Regions from separate parts of the Paenibacillus sp. MAH-35 genome, predicted to be linked through region 1. Evidence: riboswitches for the same ligand, from Rfam matches in the RefSeq annotation. Region 1 holds a riboswitch; each other region holds the start of a gene.
The links. Region 1 has a riboswitch for cyclic di-AMP ahead of gdhA (NADP-specific glutamate dehydrogenase). Riboswitches for the same ligand answer to the same signal wherever they lie in the genome.

Region 2: linked by a shared signal. The riboswitch ahead of AC3Y2E_RS30705 (CAP domain-containing protein) and the one ahead of gdhA (NADP-specific glutamate dehydrogenase) in region 1 are both predicted to bind cyclic di-AMP.
Region 3: linked by a shared signal. The riboswitch ahead of AC3Y2E_RS20350 (C40 family peptidase) and the one ahead of gdhA (NADP-specific glutamate dehydrogenase) in region 1 are both predicted to bind cyclic di-AMP.

Annotation. Positions count from the first base shown of each region.
Region 1 is NZ_JBYUPU010000004.1:24,548-31,092, forward strand. It holds gene AC3Y2E_RS05045 (ABC transporter substrate-binding protein) at 1-469, opposite strand, end outside; cyclic di-AMP (ydaO/yuaA leader) riboswitch at 893-1,064, shown strand; gene gdhA (NADP-specific glutamate dehydrogenase) at 1,390-2,760, shown strand; gene gltC (glutamate biosynthesis transcriptional regulator GltC) at 2,874-3,782, opposite strand; gene AC3Y2E_RS05060 (glycoside hydrolase family 26 protein) at 4,086-5,696, shown strand; gene AC3Y2E_RS05065 (MFS transporter) at 5,840-6,545, shown strand, end outside.
Region 2 is NZ_JBYUPU010000050.1:34,110-40,654, reverse strand. It holds gene AC3Y2E_RS30715 (amino acid ABC transporter ATP-binding protein) at 1-539, shown strand, start outside; gene AC3Y2E_RS30710 (hypothetical protein) at 764-1,846, shown strand; cyclic di-AMP (ydaO/yuaA leader) riboswitch at 2,096-2,234, shown strand; gene AC3Y2E_RS30705 (CAP domain-containing protein) at 2,243-2,923, shown strand; gene tkt (transketolase) at 3,300-5,315, shown strand; gene ppnP (pyrimidine/purine nucleoside phosphorylase) at 5,665-5,985, shown strand; gene AC3Y2E_RS30690 (NAD(P)-binding domain-containing protein) at 5,955-6,545, opposite strand, start outside.
Region 3 is NZ_JBYUPU010000020.1:5,941-12,485, reverse strand. It holds gene AC3Y2E_RS20360 (alpha-E domain-containing protein) at 1-602, opposite strand, end outside; gene AC3Y2E_RS20355 (circularly permuted type 2 ATP-grasp protein) at 596-2,056, opposite strand; gene AC3Y2E_RS20350 (C40 family peptidase) at 2,259-2,732, opposite strand; cyclic di-AMP (ydaO/yuaA leader) riboswitch at 2,735-2,867, opposite strand; gene AC3Y2E_RS20345 (phosphotransferase enzyme family protein) at 3,102-4,163, opposite strand; gene AC3Y2E_RS20340 (hypothetical protein) at 4,429-4,686, opposite strand; gene AC3Y2E_RS20335 (NADH:flavin oxidoreductase/NADH oxidase) at 4,771-5,796, opposite strand; gene AC3Y2E_RS20330 (thioredoxin family protein) at 6,133-6,453, opposite strand; gene AC3Y2E_RS20325 (winged helix DNA-binding domain-containing protein) at 6,461-6,545, opposite strand, start outside.

The sequences.
Region 1 (6,545 bases):
CGTTATCCGAAGCGTTGCGTAACGAATCCAGCGTGGAAGGCTCGATGCGCGACAGGTCGTACTTATGCTTTTGGATCAGCTCCGTAAGATCGTATTGAAGCTGGAAAGGGATGACGTTGCTGTTCATTCCGCTGATCGAGGTCAGAATAATGTCCGGCGCGCTTCCGCTCGCCACGAGATCGCTGATCTTGGCCTGTGCTCCGCCGATCACATAGGTCAGTTTGACATTCGGATATTTGGCTTGCACCGGAGCCTCGATGGTCCGCTTGAACTCTTCTTGGGTGACGGAGGGAACTACGGAGTAAATGCTCAGCTCGACCGGTGCGGCCATCACGGAGGAATCGGGCTGCCCGGACGCAGCGGAAGGTTGGCCGGAATCGCCGCCTGCACACGCCGGCAGCAGTGCCAGGCACACAGCGGCTGTCATCCATGGAACGGTTCGAATCGAATGGATCATGTTTCGGATCATCGTAAACATTCCCCCTGGTTCTGGATAAGTTATTATCTAGGAAAGCCCTTACCTGCAAGCAACTTTAATTATATGTAAGCGGTACCAATAGTAAATGGAGTAAAAAAAGAATACATGGATAATTAGTTAGCCGGACTTTTCCTCGAACAGGAATCCATGTTTTTGAATGTATCTCCATAATCCGGGTTTGATCTGCGGGGGGCGAATCGTTTCATATTCGGGGTCCCGGTGTAAATATTGTCATATCGCCTCGAAGGAAGCGATCCGGAGATTGCGTCAGTGCGCGCCAGAGATCGGAAGATAACGTCGTCTGAAACCGTTGCCGACGGTACCGGAAGGTCGCTGGGCCGGCGATACCGGCGAATGCTTCGCTTTACAGTCCCGCGAACGAGGAGTATGATACCTAACAAGATAGCAATCTGTAGTCTGTTATCGCTGAATTCTGTTTCATTCAGAAGCGGGGGAACCAACGAAGCTATGGGCCGGTGTGCCGGTGCTTCACGGGGGTGAATCGTTTTGTCCGGTGGACAAAACGTAGGGCGACTCCAGCGCCCGAATCCGTCAGCTAACCTCGCAAGCGTATCGGAGAGACTGCCGTTAACGCGTTTCTGATCATGGCCGTGCCGTCATGTTAAGAGCCGCGGGAAGGGTCCTCTTTCCTGCGGCTCTTTTTGTCGTGATTGCGGAGGGGCATCACCGCATTCGGACTCTGATCGGGCGTTCGGACTTGCGTTTATCGTCCGTTTTGAAGGATACCGCTTTCCCTCATATCAATCCGGCATGAAGATGATCTAAATCACGTATTGTTTATGCCGCACCTTGCATAATAAGATACATGTAATGGAAACCGACGCCACAAGTTTAATCATATAGGGAGTCCGGATTCATATAAGCGCGAGGAGGAATTGGAAGTGGCAGTTATGGAAAAAGAGCTGGACAACGTTGCGGCAGCGCGCCAATACGTTCAAGACGTGTATGAGACGGTTATTCGCAGAAACCCGAGTGAAAGCGAATTTCATCAGGCGGTAAAAGAGATCGTGGATTCTCTTGTGCCTGTATTCGCCAAACATCCGAAATATATGAAGGCTGGCATCCTGGAGCGTATAGTCGAGCCGGAACGGGTTATTTCCTTCCGCGTGCCATGGGTGGACGATCAAGGCAAAGTGCAAGTAAACCGCGGTTTCCGCGTACAGTTCAACAGCGCGATCGGTCCTTACAAAGGCGGCTTGCGGTTCCATCCGTCCGTTAACGCCAGCATTATCAAGTTTCTCGGATTCGAGCAAATCTTCAAAAACTCGCTAACCGGGCAGCCGATCGGCGGCGGTAAAGGCGGTTCGGACTTTGATCCGAAAGGCAAATCCGACAATGAAATTATGCGCTTCACGCAAAGCTTCATGACCGAGCTGTACAAATACATCGGTCCCGACGAAGACGTGCCGGCCGGAGATATCGGCGTAGGCGCGAGAGAAATCGGATATATGTTCGGACAATACAAGCGGATTCGCGGCGGCCATGAAGCGGGCGTCCTGACCGGCAAAAGCATCGCGTACGGCGGCAGCTTGACCCGGACCGAAGCGACAGGCTTCGGCGCCGTCTACTTCGTAGACGAGATGCTGAAGTCGATCGGCGAGAGCTTCGAAGGAAGCACGGTAGTCGTATCGGGCTCCGGTAACGTATCGATTTATGCAATCCAAAAAGCGCAGCAGTTCGGCGCCAAAGTCGTAGCATGCAGCGACTCCAACGGCTATATTTACGATCCGAACGGCATCGATCTGGAGACGGTAAAACGTCTGAAAGAAGTAGAGCGCAAGCGGATCAGCGAGTATGTCATCGACCATCCGCATGCAACCTATCATGAAGGCTGCACGGGAATTTGGACGATTCCTTGCGACATCGCGCTTCCGTGTGCGACGCAAAACGAAATCAACGAGCATTCGGCGAAGATCCTCGTCGAAAACGGAGTGAAAGCAATCGGCGAAGGGGCGAATATGCCTTCTACGCTTGAAGCGATCGAAGTGTTCCTGGAGAACAAAGTATTGTTCGGTCCGGCCAAAGCGGCCAATGCCGGCGGCGTAGCCGTATCGGCGCTCGAAATGTCCCAGAACAGCATGCGTTATTCGTGGTCGTTCCATGAAGTTGACGACAAGCTGCACGGCATTATGAAAAACATTTACCGTCAAAGCGTGGCAGCCGCCGAGGAATACGGATGCTCCGGCAATCTCGTAGTAGGCTCCAATATCGCAGGCTTCCTGCGCGTAGCCGACGCTATGATGCTTCAAGGGATCGTATAAGCAATCGCAGTCCCGCTCATCCGCGCCTGCAGGCGTACTTCCGCCTGCGGATGCGGTTCAACACCAAAAAAAGGAAATGAACGCCTGAAGGCGTATCGTTTCCTTTTTTTGGTTTATCCAATATTAAATTGGCCGATCGTCGCGAAGTAGTTTTTCAGAAAATCGTAAAACAGCTTCTCCGTAGGAGGAAGCTCGCGATTGTTCGGTGTAATGACGCCGACGCTCCGCGTGACTTGCGGGTCTTCGAGCCGAACCTTGACGGTCGAACGGGGAACGTTATCGTTCAGGGCGATTTCGGGCAGCAGCGTGATGCCGAGACCGGCGGCTACGAGACCTTTGATCGCGTCGATATCGTCGCCTTCGAACGAGATTTTCGGTTCGAACCCTTGAGCGGTACAAGCCCCGATTACGAGATCCCTTAAGACGAACCCGGCGGGAAACAATACGAACATATCGTTGCGCAGCTGACTCAGCTTCAGCGACGACTGATCGGCCAGAGGGTGGCTCGCCGGCAGCAGCGCGACGAATCGCTCCAGAAACAACGTGTCGCCCTGAATCTGCTTGTCGTGCTTCGGTACCGGACCGATCAGCGACAAGTTCAGCGTCCCCTTGATGACGGAATCGATCAATTCCCGGTATGAACCGTGCTGCAGTTGAAAATGAACCTGCGGATAATGATCGCGAAATGCGGATATGACCATTGGAAGCAGATGCGAAGCCAGGCTGCTCGGGAAACCGATCCGTACAGTGCCCCGCTCGGGGTCGAGAAACTCCTGAATTTCCCGCTGCGCTTTCTCGATGACTTGAATCGCCTGCTCCATATGACCCAGAAACATTTTGCCGATCGGAGTCAATCTTACTTTACGGCCGTCCCGTACGAACAGATCGACGCCGAGCTCGGCTTCCAGCTTGAAAATTTGCCGGCTGACGGCCGACTGCGCCACGTGAAGAACATAGGACGCTTCCGTAACGTGCTCCAGCTTGGCAACTTCTATGAAATATTGGATTTGTCTTAATTCCACTCTATATAGTCACCGCCATTACTTATCACGCCGTGTGAGGTTTAGCGCTTCCCTTATTGTACAACAAACCGGCCGACAAGGAAACAGCCTATCGGTTTATGGGGGAGAGGGGGAATGCGGGAAGTTTTGTCTCAAATGGGTCTCTAATTTGTTGTGCCGACCAAATGATAGAGTTCGCATTTCGCAGGAAGTTCATTCAAATCTTTCGTTTCCATCTTGAAACCGTTTTCCTTCAGGCCCGTATCCATAGTAGAATAGAACTAGAAAACCGGGATCGACAGGTGAAATGGGGGAGCGGGCAAGATGAAGAGCAAATATGGACGGCTTTCGGTCGTGGCCGTCTTTTTGGCCGTAGTCTGCGTGTACTGGTATGTGAGTGCGGACGGCAAACGGGACAAGGATATTCCCGCTGCCAGCGGGCCGGATGCCACCGGCGGGAATGAGAAACAGCCGCTGACGGAGCCCGTACAGCTGCTGAACTGGTGGCAGCAACGCCTTGAGGCGGCGGCGTCTGCAGGCGATTACGAGGTGGCCGGCGACTATGCCACCCGCAAAGCGAGCTACTACCGGAGCATCGGGAACGAAGCCGAGGCGGCCGCATGGTACGAAACGTCGGCTTCACACTGGGCGAAAGCCAAGGCGGTAGACCGGCGGTTTTACGATGATGTGCCGCCTTCGGCCCACGAGGTGACGATCGAGCCTTACGTCAGTGTCCCCGCTGGAGCGGATAACCGGAAGCTGGCCAAGTTCGAGCCGTCATCCGGCACCTACCTGGGCCTGTTCGGCTTGTTCGACTGGCCGGCCGTTGAACCCGAGTTCGGGCAATATCATCCGATCGGGCTCACGTATTCCGGCTGGCGCAAAGACGAGAGCGATACGCGAAACTACTTTCCCGTCCGGTTTATGAACAGCATTAAATCGACTGCTTCCGGCGCGCTGCAGATCGGCTGGGAGCCGCATTACGGGCTGGACAGCGTCAAGGACGACGATTATGCCCGGTCGTTCGCCCGCCAGGCGAAGGAAGCGGGAATTCCGATCTTTATGCGGTATGCGTCCGAGATGAACGGCGCCTGGGTTCCCTGGTACGATGAACCAGCCAAGTACATCGAGAAATTCCGCCTCATGTCGAAGGTGATGAAGGAAGAAGCTCCGAATGTCGCTATGGTCTGGTCGCCCAACTTTTGGCCGAACGATAATATAGACGATTATTATCCCGGAGACGAGTATGTCGACTGGGTCGGGTTTTCGCTGTACGCGACTCCTTTTTTCGGGGAGAATGAAGATTTCAGCAAAAATCAGATCGATTATTTCGCTCCGCTGTATGAGAAATATGCCCATAAACCGATTATGATCTCGGAAGGAGGCGTCACCCACTATATCCGCAAGACCGGAAAGGATTACGCGAAATGGGGGGAAAGCCAGCTCGCCAACATGTACGCGTACTTGCCGCGCATGTTCCCTCAGGTGAAAGCGATCACGTATTTCAACATTGCCAAATCGCGAAGCGAGACGCTGAATGCCGACTACATCTACGACATTAGGGAAAATACGCTTATGTACGATCTGTACCGCCGGCAAGTGCAGAGCGACTATTATTTGACCCAGGTCGAGCAGGGCGCGGCCACGGAGGATAACGTCAAATACGTTCCGCTGCGATCCGCCCAGGCGGAAAGCCTGACGGGCAAACGAAAGCTGTTCGTCTATGTCAAAATGCCGATGGAGGTCCAGCCTTTCGCCGTAGCGGTGTTGCAGGGGGACCGCCGCCTCGCGATCTCGTATGAGGTGCCGTGGGAGGTGGAGCTTGATTTCTCGACGCTGCAAGCCGCGGAGCCGTTGACGGTGGCCGTTTATAACAGCAAGCACGAGGAGGTCGCCCGGCAACCGTTCGAATGGAGCACGGCGAACCTGAAGTGAACTTTTTCAATAATAGACAACTAATGTGCTTTTCAATCCGGGCTGGCGGATGTACAATCAGGCCAAAGAGGTTTACGTAAAGGCCTGGTCTTCAGAACGACTGCCGTTCAATCATTCCGTCAATCAGGAAAGGAATCCAGAGGATGTCCGCTTCAAGGGTAAACAAATGGGGAATACTGCAAATCGTCAATATGGGGACGCTGATCTCCACGCTGGATGTCGGGATCGTCAACGTGTCGCTGCCGATTATGGCCAGGCAGTTTGACGTCTCGCTGGCTCAGATTCAGTGGGTGGCTACAATTTATTTGCTGACGATGGTCGTGCTGCTGCCGTTTATGGGCAAGCTGTCCGACCGGCTGGAGCGGCGTACCGTGTACAGCTACGGATTTCTTATTTTTGGCATCGGCTCGTTGTGTATCGCCATTTCGACCGGCTTCGTTGCGTTATTGCTGGCCAGATGCCTGCAGGGCGTCGGGGCGACAATGATCATGGCGAACAGCCAGGCGATGGTGCGTCAGGTATTTCCGGATCATGAGCGGGGCCGCGCGCTTGGGGTGAATGCGATCGTCATCTCGGCGGGCACGTTGTCCGGTCCGGCTCTCGGCGGGCTGCTGCTTGAATTTGTAGACTGGCCTTGGCTGTTCTGGGTAAACGTGCCTATCGCATTAGCCGCCTGCCTGCTAGGCTACCGCTGGTTTCCGAGAGGCAAAAGCGATGCGGCCAAAACCCGGTTCGACTTCGTAGGGACGTTCCTGCTCGGCGCCGGAGCCTGTCTGCTGATGATGGCGGCGGAGTCGGCCAAGGAAACTTCGGCGATGTCGATAGCGGCCTGGATCGAGGGTGCGGCCG
Region 2 (6,545 bases), on a different contig from region 1:
ACGATCTGACCGATCCGGGCACGGATATCAATCAGGTGCGGGAAGAAGTCGGCATGGTTTTTCAACGGTTTAATCTGTTTCCTCATTTAACGGTAATGGATAACATAACGCTGGCCCCGAGGAAGGTGAGGAAGAAGTCCAAGGAGGAGGCCCGCCAATCGGCGCTGGTCTTGCTCGATAAAGTCGGGCTTCGCGAGAAAGCGGATGTGTATCCCGGCAAGCTGTCAGGCGGGCAAATGCAGCGTGTGGCGATCGCCCGTGCGCTTGCGATGAACCCAAAGGTGATGCTGTTCGACGAGCCGACCTCAGCGCTCGATCCCGAGCTCGTAGGCGAGGTGCTGGCCGTCATGAAGGATTTGGCCGCGGAAGGCATGACGATGGCAGTCGTCACCCACGAGATGGGTTTTGCCAAAGAAGCCGGCGATCGTGTCTTGTTTATGGATCAGGGGATTATTATGGAGGAAGGCGAGCCAAGCCGCTTGTTCGAGGACCCGCAAAACGAGCGGACCCGCGAATTTCTTAGCAAGGTGATTTCGTAGTTTAATTAGCAAAAACGGATGACCCCGGATCTTTGTTGAACGGGGTTATTCGTGTTGTTAATGGTTAAAGGACTTAATATGTAACCAAAGGGATCTCTGGATAGGTGGTGAGATAAGAGAAAGAGGATTTGTTCTTTTCCATTTAGAAGGAAATGAAAGGAAAATGTGGAATATAATTTGGATAAAGGAGTGTAGATTATTTGCTTTGGAGGGAAAACGATAAGATGAAACGTATAGTTACTGCCATCGTTCTGTTATTCCAGCTTATTTGGCTGTCGGCTGTAGGGGCAGAACCGTCTATCATTCGCAATTCCGATTCTGATAATTGGGATAAACCTGCTGCCGTTTCGTTTGAGGCGTTCAAAACCAGTACGGATGTGTTCGCCGCAGCCGCCCGATTCGAGTGGACGGACCGGCAGCTCTCTTCTATTAAGCATGAGCATTATATCCGTTTTCCTGCATTTGAGTTTCGATCGGATCGGCCCGACGAGTTGGAGCCTCAAGCGATTTTCACGAACGTTCCGGCAGCAAAATTCGAGAGGGTTCCGGAGAATAGTTCGGAAGGTTATCGGATCAAAGCGACGATTTGGGATCCGGAGCAGCTTCGTGCGGACACACCTTATTTTGTCCGAACATTTTGGAAACGATCGGGGAACGATGAGACGCACCAGGTGACGATAGAATCGCTGCAAAGATTCGCCCAGCCGAATGGCTCTGTAAATGATTTGCCAGACACTAGCGATAAAATATCGAGCGTATCCTGGAACAATTCGCAGGAGGTACAGTGGCCCACTGAACGGTACACATCAGAAGATCCGGTCATTCGGTACTATGGACCGCAGAAGAAACCGACAGCAGCCAAAATCAAGAGCGATGCCGCTTATATAAACTCCAAAGAAGCGCTCAAACAATACAGAAACAACGCGAACTCAAAATCGGATACTATACCGGAACAGTATGCCCAGTTTGCAATTACATTTGACCGTAAAGATGTAAGTAATATGATTGAACGTTTAATTACAGATTATGGAATAGAAATCACCCAAATATACGCAACAGCGGTTGGGTATGATGATAAGCTATATACAATAAGTTGGTTTGGTTCCGACTATAAAAATCCGCCTGAGTTCGGATCTGAGGTGCGCTTTAAATCATTCTATATCACCGAGCTGGAAGGTTATGCTCACGGAAGCGACCTATTAGAGATACAAGATTTTTTAGACAACGGCATCATCGAATGGACGGATAAGCGGGGTTATAATCCAACCGGAATCAAAACCTGGCTCGAACGCTTTGGGAGAAATTAGTAATTAAACCTTCATTTTGTAACGAAACACAACCTTCGATCTTCGCTAACAATGCGGATATAGGAGGTTGTGATTTTTTTGCCTAGCATTTTAGAATGAAGTGCAGGGTCCCCAAAAAAGTACCTATCAATTAACGGTGCAGACCGCTTGGAAAACATTATGCAATGAACACATGTATATCCCGTGTTAAGATGAGAAAACCGCATGGAGGACGGCTGGTCGGCAAGACGGTCGGAGCTTTTCATGAGGAATACGGACAGGCCGAAGCTTCATTGTGAAGCGCGGGGGAACCCAGATCCACCGGGGTGAAGCCAACGTTTGTTGGCCGGGTGATTGCTCTTTGACCCGAATCCGTCAGCTAACCTCGCAGGCCGCAAAAAGGAGAGGATGGTTTACATGCGTTTCAAAAAGACAGTAATGGCCGGGGTACTTGCACTCAGCGTAGTTGCCGGAACAAGTTCCGCTTTCGCCGCAACTTCGTACACGGTGAATCATAGCGACACGATGTGGAAAATATCGCAGCGTTACGGGGTCAGCCTGCAGTCGCTCATCCAGGCGAACCCGCACGTGGCGAATCCGAATATAGTATGGCCGGGGATGAAGCTCGTTATCCCGGGGACAGGTTCGTGGTACGGAGGCGGGAATGGCAGCGGGGACGGAAACGGCGGCGGAACAGGACAAGGCACCGGTTCCGGAGCGGATACTTCGACTCCGTATGCCGACCAAGTAGTGACCCTGGTCAACCAGGAACGCGCCAAAGCGGGATTGAAGCCGCTCGCGAACGATCCGGCACTGACGGCGATGGCGATGGACAAAGCGAAAGATATGTACAACAACAACTATTTTGATCACAACTCGCCGACTTACGGTTCGCCGTTCGATATGATGCGTTCTTACGGAATCCGTTACACATATGCCGGCGAAAATATCGCCAAAGGCCAGCGCAATCCGCAGGAAGTGATGAACGCCTGGATGAACAGCCCGGGTCACCGTCAAAATATTATGAGCCCGAACTTCACGAAGATCGGCGTCGCGTATTATAACGGCGAATGGGTGCAGGAGTTTATTGCGAACTAATACAAGGTCATTTTCTATTGGGAATGTACAATGTTTTGGCAGTATGCCCTCACAGACAGCGCATGAACCAGTCATCGTTTTGTTACAATAAGAAACAGCCGGCGTTCCTTTGAAGGACGGAAGAAGCGTCGTGTTTACAAAATTAAAAAAACGTCAATTCCCCCGGAAGTTACGGACATGCCTGCAGGAGCTGTCCTTTCATCCGGGGGAGTTTTGTAAATCGACACCGCATTTTGCCTTGGTTCTGTGGCAAACAAGCAAATCAAGTGGTACAATAATGCAAGCGACTGAAAGTGTCCGCTGGACGAAGAAGGGGGTTCGCGCAGGGTAGACACCCGGCACGCGGCGAATACCGATTTTTGGGAGGAATGGAACGATGACGTCTCAAACGAAATCGATTGATCAATTGGCGATCGATACGATCCGCACGCTGTCTATTGATGCGGTGCAAAAAGCGAATTCGGGGCACCCCGGCATGCCGATGGGAGCAGCTCCGATGGGATACGCGCTCTACGCTAACCTGATGAAACATAATCCGGCCAATCCGGAATGGATCGACCGCGACCGTTTTGTTCTGTCGGCAGGGCACGGCTCGATGCTGCTTTACAGCCTGCTTCATCTAAGCGGCTACGATTTGTCTATGGAAGATTTGCAAAATTTCCGTCAATGGGGCAGCAAGACGCCGGGTCATCCGGAGTACGGCCACACGGCGGGCGTAGACGCAACGACCGGTCCGCTCGGACAAGGGTTTGCAAGCGCCGTCGGTATGGCGATGGCTGAAGCTCATATGGCGGCTACTTATAACCGTGACGATATGAACATTATCGATCACTATACATATGTTATTTGCGGCGACGGAGACCTGATGGAGGGGATCTCCAGCGAAGCGGCTTCGCTTGCCGGCCATCTGCAGCTCGGCAAAATGATCGTCCTGTACGATTCGAACGATATATCGCTGGACGGCGAGCTGAACTTGTCGTTCTCCGAAAATGCAAAAGCCCGCTTCGAAGGCTACAACTGGCACTATGTCCGCGTCGAGGACGGCAACGATCTGGCCGCGATCAATGCGGCTGTAAGGGAAGCGCAGCAGGACCCGCGTCCTTCGCTGATTGAAGTGAAAACTGTAATCGGCTACGGAAGCCCGAACAAAGCCGGTAAAGGCGGTCATGTGGGACCTCACGGATCACCGCTCGGCGTAGACGAGGTCGCGCTCACCAAGAAAGCTTACGAGTGGCCGGAAGATCAACATTTCCACGTCCCTTCGGAAGTTGCTGCGCATTTTGCCCGTCTGAAATCGCAAGGCGAGCAGGCAGAGCTGGCTTGGAACGAGCTATTCGCCAAATACGAGAAGGCGTATCCGGAACTGGCCAAGCAATTTAAGGCAGCCGTAGCCGGCGAGCTTCCGGAAGGCTGGGATGCCGATCTTCCGACCTACAGCCCGGCGGATAAAGGGATCGGTACTCGTAACGCTTCCGGTAACGCAATCAACGCGTTCGCGTCCAAAATTCCGTCGTTCATCGGCGGCTCGGCCGACCTGGAATCTTCGACAATGACGCATATGAAAGGCCTCGGCCAGATGACCCGCAACGATTACAGCGGCCGCAACGTTTACTTCGGCGTACGCGAGTTCGCCATGGGGGCGGCGATGAACGGGATGGCGCTGCACAAAGGCGTTAAGCCTTACGGCGGCACGTTCTTCGTATTCTCCGACTATCTGCGTCCTGCCGTACGTTTAGCGGCGATCATGGATTTGCCGGTTACGTACGTCCTGACGCATGACAGCATCGGTGTCGGCGAAGACGGTCCGACTCACGAGCCGATCGAGCAATTGGCGGCGCTGCGCATCATTCCTAATGTCACGGTCATCCGTCCGGCCGATGCCAACGAGACGACGCAAGCATGGCGGTATGCGCTGGAAAATAAAAACGGACCGGTCGCGCTCGTACTGACCCGTCAAGCGGTACCGAATCTCGAGTCGACGTCCGAGAAGGCCCGCGAAGGCGTAGCCCGCGGAGCTTATGTCGTGTCCGAAGCGGAAGGCGGCTCGGCGCAGGCGATTATTCTGGCGACCGGCTCCGAAGTATCGCTTGCTGTCGAAGCTCAGAAGAAGCTGGCCGAAGACGGCGTGCGCGTACGCGTCGTCAGCATGCCGAGCTGGGAACTGTTCGAGAAGCAATCGAAAGAATACAAAGAATCGGTACTTCCGTCCGGCATAAAAGCCCGTCTTGCTGTTGAGATGGCGTACCCGCTCGGATGGGAGCGTTACGTCGGCGACGGCGGAGCGATTCTCGGCATCAGCACGTTCGGAGCTTCCGCGCCTGCGGCTAAAATTATCGCCGAGTACGGCTTTACGGTCGACAACGTGGCAGCCAAAGTTAAGGCGCTGCTGTAAGGAGAGCCGATGGTACGGACCTGTTGTCTTGCGTTTGTTATTCAGGTCTGCAATCTGAGATAAAGAAGGTGGATAAGAGCTCTCCGGAGCTCTTATTCTGAATTTATCGATGGGCACCTAGAACCAAGAAAAGCTGCCGGTTGCCCGGGTCATACGACATGGGAAGGGCCAGTCCGCTTTGGCAGGCAGTGGCATAGCGGGCCTGCCAACTCTCGTTTTCAATAAAATGGGTAATTCGACAAAAAAAGAGTCCCTGAGGGACCCTTATCTTGATCTTTTGTTGATTTTGTTGATCTTGCGTTCGTTTAAACTTGCAGCACACCATCCAACCAGGGAGAGTGAAACCAAGGTGTCTCAATTCGATCATGTCACAGTACTGAAAAAAGCTAACGTATACTTCGACGGCGGCGTTACGAGCCGTACGGTCGTATTTGCCGATGGTTCCAAAAAAACGTTAGGCGTCATGCTGCCGGGCCAATTTCAATTCACGACCGATGTCGTCGAGATTATGGAAATAACGGCCGGCGATCTTCTCGTCCTGCTGCCCGGAGAGACCGAATGGAAGCCTTTCACGGGCGGCATGCAGTTCGAGGTGCCGGCGGGCGCTACGTTTAAGGTGGACGTGAAAACGATCACCGATTACGTCTGCTCGTTCATCTCCGTCTCCTGAAGCTTGAGCTGAATATATTCCTCCAGCTTGATCCGGGTATGCGGAGGAAGTCCGGACAGCATACAGCCGTAACGGAATTCGGTGCCGTCCGAGATGACCCGGATAATCCGCGCCGTAATCGGCGGCAAGGCCGCATCCTGCGGAAAATGGATCACGACGAACATATCTTGCGCAAGCGGAAATGTGCTGGTCAATTGGAGGCCGCTGTCGGACAAGTCGTACAGCGTGCCTTCGATATTTTGACCGGAAAACGCCCCTTCGTGCTCCCATTGGTAGACGGACAGCAGAAGCCGGATGTTCATAGGGACCCGGACGCTGCGGCGACGCTCGATATTTAATTGCAGCTTCGGCAGCAGCTCCTCGGATGGAACTTCTTCCCGCTTACATACTTCGATCTTCTTGTCCATCCATTCTTCATAACACATCACGACAGCGCTTAGATCCTGATCGCCGAGCCCTTTGCTGAGGCCCATCTCGAAGACGCTTTTGGCCAGACCAAGGAGCGGAGCGGTCAATTGAAGCTGATCGGTGAGCTGCGAAGCGAGCCGCAAATCTTTATG
Region 3 (6,545 bases), on a different contig from region 1:
GGCATTAACGACTCGATGACGCCTTGCGTCGTGAACGATCCTACCTTAACCGCCTGCAAAAACGGGTAATAGTCGCGCAGCTCCCCGCCCTCCTCCGACGACCTGCGGACATTCCAGTACATGTCGTTCAGCGTCTCCCACAGCTCATGCGGGATCGCATCCCTCGCCGACCGGGCATTGTTGCGCGCATAGGAGATGCAACTTGCGATCGAGTTCGGATTGCTCTCCGAAAACGTCAAATAGTGCAAAATCTCACCCGGTACGAGCTCTGAATGGTTGTCCAGATAGTCGGCGAACGAGGCGTTGATTTCCAGCAGCTCCTCCCAATCTCCGGCCAGATTCAGCTCCGCCTCCTGCGGGACGTCCTGAGCAAGTCCATCCGCTCCCGCTCCCGAAAACGAACGGAACGGAGCCCATCTTGCGCCGCTCTCCGTTCCGTCCGCTCGATCCGCTCCGGTAGAAGCCGCTCCAGCCGTCCCCTCCCCTTCTTCCCAAGATTCGGGCATCCGGCTCAGCCTCGCGGCTATAATCCGCGCATTGTTCTCCGCCCGCTCGATATTGCGCGCCATCCAATACAACGTCTCAGCCACCCGGCTCAGCATACGCGATTTCCCCTTTCGCTGAGCACCCAGGTGTCTTTGCCGCCGCCGCCCTGCGACGAGTTGACGACAAGCGAGCCTTCCTTGAGCGCGACCCGGGACAACCCTCCGGGCAGCACATGCGCGCTCTCGCCATGCATCACGAAGACGCGAAGATCGATATGGCACGGGTACACCCTGTCGTTATGGTACGACGGCGCCCTCGACAGCTTCACGGTCGGCTGGGCGATGTACTGTCCGGGGTTTGCCCTGATTTTGATGCGGAACCGTTCGATTTCCTCCTCCGACGCATGCGGGCCAATCAGCATATCGTAGCCTCCGGAAGCGCCCACGGTTTTCACGACCAGCCGGTCGATATGCCGGAATACGTAATCCCGCTGCTCGGGATCGTCCAGCAGATAAGTCGGAACGTTCGGGATAAGCGGTTCCTCGTTCAAGTAATACCGGATCATATCCGGAACGTAGGCGTAGACGCCTTTATGATCCGCCACCCCGTTGCCGATCCCGTTCAGAATCGCCACATTCCCGCGGCGGAACGCCTCCAGCAAGCCCGGAACGCCCAGCATCGAATCCGGCCGGAACGCCAGCGGGTCCAGGAAGTCGTCGTCGATTCGCCTGTAGACGATATCGACCCGCTGCAAGCCGCGGATCGTCTTCTCGTAGACGACATGGTCCAGGACGACGAGATCGCGGCCTTCCACCAGCTCGATCCCCATCTGCTGAGCCAGAAACACATGGTCGTAGTAGGCCGAGTTGTAAGGCCCGGGCGTCAGCAGCACCGCTCTCGGACCGCTCGCGCCGTAATGGCGGAGCGGGGCATGGCTTAACATCGTTTCATGCAGGATGCCGAGCTGGCGGTCCAGCGACAGCACGCTCTGCCGGCGGAACAGCTCCGGGAACGCCTGCCTCATCACAGAGCGGTTCTGGTACACGTACGAAATCCCGGACGGATTGCGCAAATTATCTTCCAGTACGCGGTATTCGCCGCGCTCGTCGCGGATCAGATCGATGCCAGCCAGAAAGATCCGGCTGCCCTTCGGCGACCCCGCAGACACGGCCGGACCGGAGTAATACGAAGGATTGCCGGTCACGAGCCGGGACGGGACGATTCCGTCGCGCACGATGTGCTGATCGCCGTACACGTCATCCAAAAACAGATTCAACGCAGTTACGCGCTGAATCATCCCCCGCTCGATCCGGCTCCACGGACTGGCCGGCACAATGATCGGGATCGGGTCGAATGGCATCGTACGCTCCGTTCCGGAGTTGTCGCTATATACGGTAAACGTCACGCCTTGACGTAAAAAACGAAGTTGGGCCGTCTCATGCTTCCGGCGCAGCTCGTCTGCCGACAGCCGGTGCAGCGCCCGGTATACCGCTTCGTAATGAATTTTCGGAGTACCGCCGGGTTCGAGCATTTCATCATAATAGGTTCCGGTTTCATAAGGCATGAACATCATCTCGGCTCCTCTCGAAATCAGATCGGTTACACCCTTCCATTAACCGTTTCCGCCGGCGTTCAAACAAAGCGGCCCTCCCGCCGCATGAAGCCGCCCCCCCCTTTCCGAATCGGATCGGGCAAAGGGGTGAGCATAGAAAAAGCCCGAGGTTCTCAGGCGAGAACGCTCGGGCCGGTTCGATTTTCCTGCGCTTACGGATTCACTGCTTCACATCGCTCATCTTCAGGAACGTGTCCTCGTCCACGACTCTGCGCGCCGTGACATAACGATTCTTGTAGTAGCTGTCGCTCAGCTTGCTGATGCTGACGCCAACCTTGCTGGCCGAATGGGCGAATTCGCCGTCCCCCAAATAAATGCCGGCATGAGAGATTCCTTTGCCGTCCGTATTGAAGAACACCAGGTCGCCGATCCGGAGGTCTGCCTTGGCGACTTCCACTCCCATTTTGGCCTGGTCCCTCGAAGTACGCGACAGCTCGATGCCGTACTCGTCGAAGATGTACTGCATGAATCCCGAACAATCGAACCCTTTAATCGTAGTGCCGCCCCATTTGTAAGGGGTCCCTACGACTTCCTCCACCGCTCGATCCAGCTGCGTATCTTCGGCATAAGCCGTACCCGCCGCCGCTACGAACAGCATGGAGCTGAGCAGCATAACAGAACCAATCTTCTTCAAAACCCTGCTCCTTCCAGTGCCTGCGAGGTTAGCTCAGGGTTCGGTTGAAGGTTCCCTATGGTCACTTTGAAGCGAGACCAATTCACCCGGTATGGTTCCCCCGCTTCCCGTAAAGGAATTCGGCAATTATTGTTTAAAACGTGGCGCTTTGCTTACATTCGACTCCATTCGACCAAATCCTGCTAATTTCGCGTACGAAAAAATGACAAACCTGCAAACTCTTCAACGCTCCATTCCGGCTGCATGCACAGGTTCAACCGGTGGCGTGGCGGTATGGATCGATACGGGTTAGCGGCAACTGCAACAGAAAAAGCCGCTCCGGTTTCCCGAAACGGCTTGTCTGCTTGTCCATACTAGGCCATACCCGAATTATAGGTGAAGCGACATACAAGGAATATCCCGCAAGATCGCCTTCGAATTGGCCGAGATCCATTCGCGCTGTCCCGCTGTCGCCTTCTCCGATCCCCATATGTCGAACAAAATGAGGCACAGGTCGAGGCGCCGCTTCTCGACGAACATCGGCAGCTGCTTCAGCCAGCCGGACCCGATACGCCGCTCCCGTTCATAACCCCGGAGGAAATCGTCCAGAAACCGGCCCGCAAAGTCCGATACCCGGCCCGGATCGGTCTCGGGCTTCTCCCAGCTCGCAAACACCGACGCATAATATACCGGCATGGCGATATCCTGCAAATAATAATCGTCCCCGCAGTCGTCAAAATCAAAGGCGGTCATCCGGCCCGCTTCGTCCGCGAAAAAGTTGCCATGATGCAAATCGCGATGGCACATTCCGTACCGGCCCCCGTCCTTCGGCAGCCGTTCGACGTCTGCGACGATCCGGGTATATACACGCGCCAGCGCCTGCTTGACGGCTTCCGGCCCTGCCTCATCGCTTCCTTCCCGGTCCCGGTCCGCAGACGGCGCCTCCTCATCGGAAGGCTCCGGATACACTTCATCGAGCGCCGATCCCAGCCGGCGGGGGATGCCTTCCGGAGGGGCATAGGTTTCGCTGTGCCGGTGCATCCGCCCGGTCAGCTGTCCCCACTGTTCGAACAGCCGCGGCCCCCACAACGGGTGATCCGCTCCGACATGCCCGCCCGGAGCTTTCTCGAATACGCCCATCAGCAGCGGCTCGGCTTCCGTCTCGGCCGCCTCCATCAAACGTCCGTTCAGCGATTCGACCGGCCTCGCCACCTGAACGCCGTAGTCGGCCAGCCGGAGCATCCAGTCCAGTTCGGCCGCCACGTAGTCCGGCGTCCGCTTCGTGCTTGGCGTAATCCGTATAATAAGCTCGCGGCCGTCCCTCTCCGTCTCGTATACCAGGTTTTCAAACCCACCGACGTGCCGGATGCGGTCCGTGTCGAACCCGTAACGTTTCGCGGCTTCATGCAGAAAAAGATTCTCGTACAATCTATAATTTGTCGTCGTCACCATATGCCTCCCGATCTATGAACTGAACCGCCGCAGCCGGCTATGCCCGCTTCCGGCGGAGTGCGCTCGCAGCCCTCAAAAATATCAGCGGCCACGGCGTCGCCGCCGTGGCCCGTCTGTTTCGGCTAAGCCGAAATCACCTTTGTAGTCAATTTGCATCACTCCTTTCTGAAGGTTAGCTTTATCATAACCGATCGATCGGCCTTGTTCCATGGAACGTTTCGTTATAACGATTCTGTAAGGCGGCCCCGCCGTCCTTACCCCGCCCCTACTCCCGCAAAGCGTCCCGCAACCTGCTGGACATCGTGCCGGCCTGCGCTACCCGGAGCTTGCGAACCTCCTGCTTCAGCCGTTCGTTCTCGGCGATCAGCTGCGCCGTTCGTTCCCGGTCCACCGCCTCCCGCCGCTCCGCCTCATCCACGAATTGCAGCAGCTCGCTGCCTTCGCGGCCCGCCTCCTGAAGCAACCGGCGCAAAGCCTCGCGTATCGCCTCGTAATCCGTTTCCGCTACGTTATCTTGTTTCATCGTATGATCCTCCAACCTAAAAACATGTCGCTTTTCCATACAACCACCGCATCCGATCCGGCCGCCGTGCTCCGTAAGCCCGCTTTAAAACCCACGCACGTAAGCTTTCGGCACCGGTGCCGCTTCCTTGCCAGCCGCAGCGCGGATCGCGTGAACAGCCCAGTACGGATCGGACAACATCCCGCGCCCCACCCCGACCAGATCGGCATCGCCGCTGGCGACAACCGAATCGGCCAGCGCCGGCTGATCGAGCATGCCGACCGCGATGACGGGCACGTCCAGCGCCTCCTTGTAGGCCCGGGCGAACGGAACCTGGTAACCAGGATAGTTGCCGGGCTTGCGCTTGCCTGCCGGACCTTCGCCTCCGCTCGACACATGGAAGATGTCGACTCCCGCCTCCTTGTACTTGCGCGCGATCGCGAGCGAATGCTCAAGATCGTATCCGCCGTCGATATATTCGACAGCCGAGATACGGAGCAGCAGCGGCATATCCGGAGGCATCACTTCTTTGACGGCTCGGATAACCTGGACGCCGAACAGCGACAAATCTTGCCCGTATTCGTCCTCTCTGCGGTTAAGCGCCGGCGAGTGGAACTGATGGATCAAATACCCGTGAGCGCCGTGCAGTTCGATCGTATCCACGCCCGCCGTCACCGCTCTGCGCGCCGCATCGCGGAACTTGTGGGCCATCGCTCTCGTCTCCTCCGTCGTTAGCGGACGCGGGGTTTTGGAGCCCGGCGCCACCGGGATCGCGGACGGAGCGACCGGCACCTCGGCGTCCTCGGCTTTGCGGCCGGCGTGGGCGACCTGGATGCCGATCTTCGCTCCATGCGCCTGAACCGCTGACACGATGCGGGCGAAAGGAGCGATGTGGTCGTCCGACCATAAACCGAGATCATAATCAGTAATCCGGCCGTCCGGCTCAACGTCCGTCATCTCCACGATAACCAGTCCGGCGCCGCCGACCGCCCTCGACGCATAATGGACGTAATGCCAATCTCCCGGCTTCCCGTCCTTCGTATCAACCGAATATTGGCACATCGGAGGCATCACGATGCGGTTGCGGAGCTTCAAGCCTTTATACGTAAACGGGGTATGCAAACGGTTCATAGAGATCCCTCCAAAACATCTTTTAAGAGGTTGTTCAAAAAGTCCACTTTTGATCACGAAGCCGATCTGGAAGCCTGCTCGACATCGAATATGGAATTCAGCCGGAACTTTCGGTGCTCACGTAGGTCCCACTCCGCTCCGCTCCTCATTTACTAGCTTCATCCCATCTTCTCGGTGCTGAAAACCGGACTTTTTGAACTCGCACTTTAATCGTATTAGCCGGTGCGCGTTATCTCACCGGAACCAATCCCTTTATTTTACTACTAACAGGCATCCGCTACAAAAAACGGCCCGTTCCTCATTCCTCGGAGGAATGAAGCGGGCCGTATCTTGCATTTACTCCGGCAGCGAGTTCAAATATTCCCGCACCTGATCCGGAGTTTTGGCGAATTTGCTGTGCAGGTGGGCGATCTTCTGGCCGCCGCGGTAGACGAGCAGGCTCGGTATGCCGCGAACCTCGTTCTCCTCGGCGATCGGCTGAAACTTCTCGGCATCCATGCTGACCCACGTTTTATCCGAATGCTCGGCGATGATGTCATCCAGAAAACGGTCCAAATTTTTGCAATCCGGACACCAGGTCGTATAATATTTCACTACAGTCAGCTCGTCCCGGCCCGTCAGCTCCCGAAACTGCTCGACGCTTTGAATGTTATCCATCTCAGACTCAACCCCTCATAATAATATCGGTATCGTAAAATGCGGCCAGTCTCGCCGCTTCGTCCTCCAGCCCCGCCCGGATAGCAGGTTTC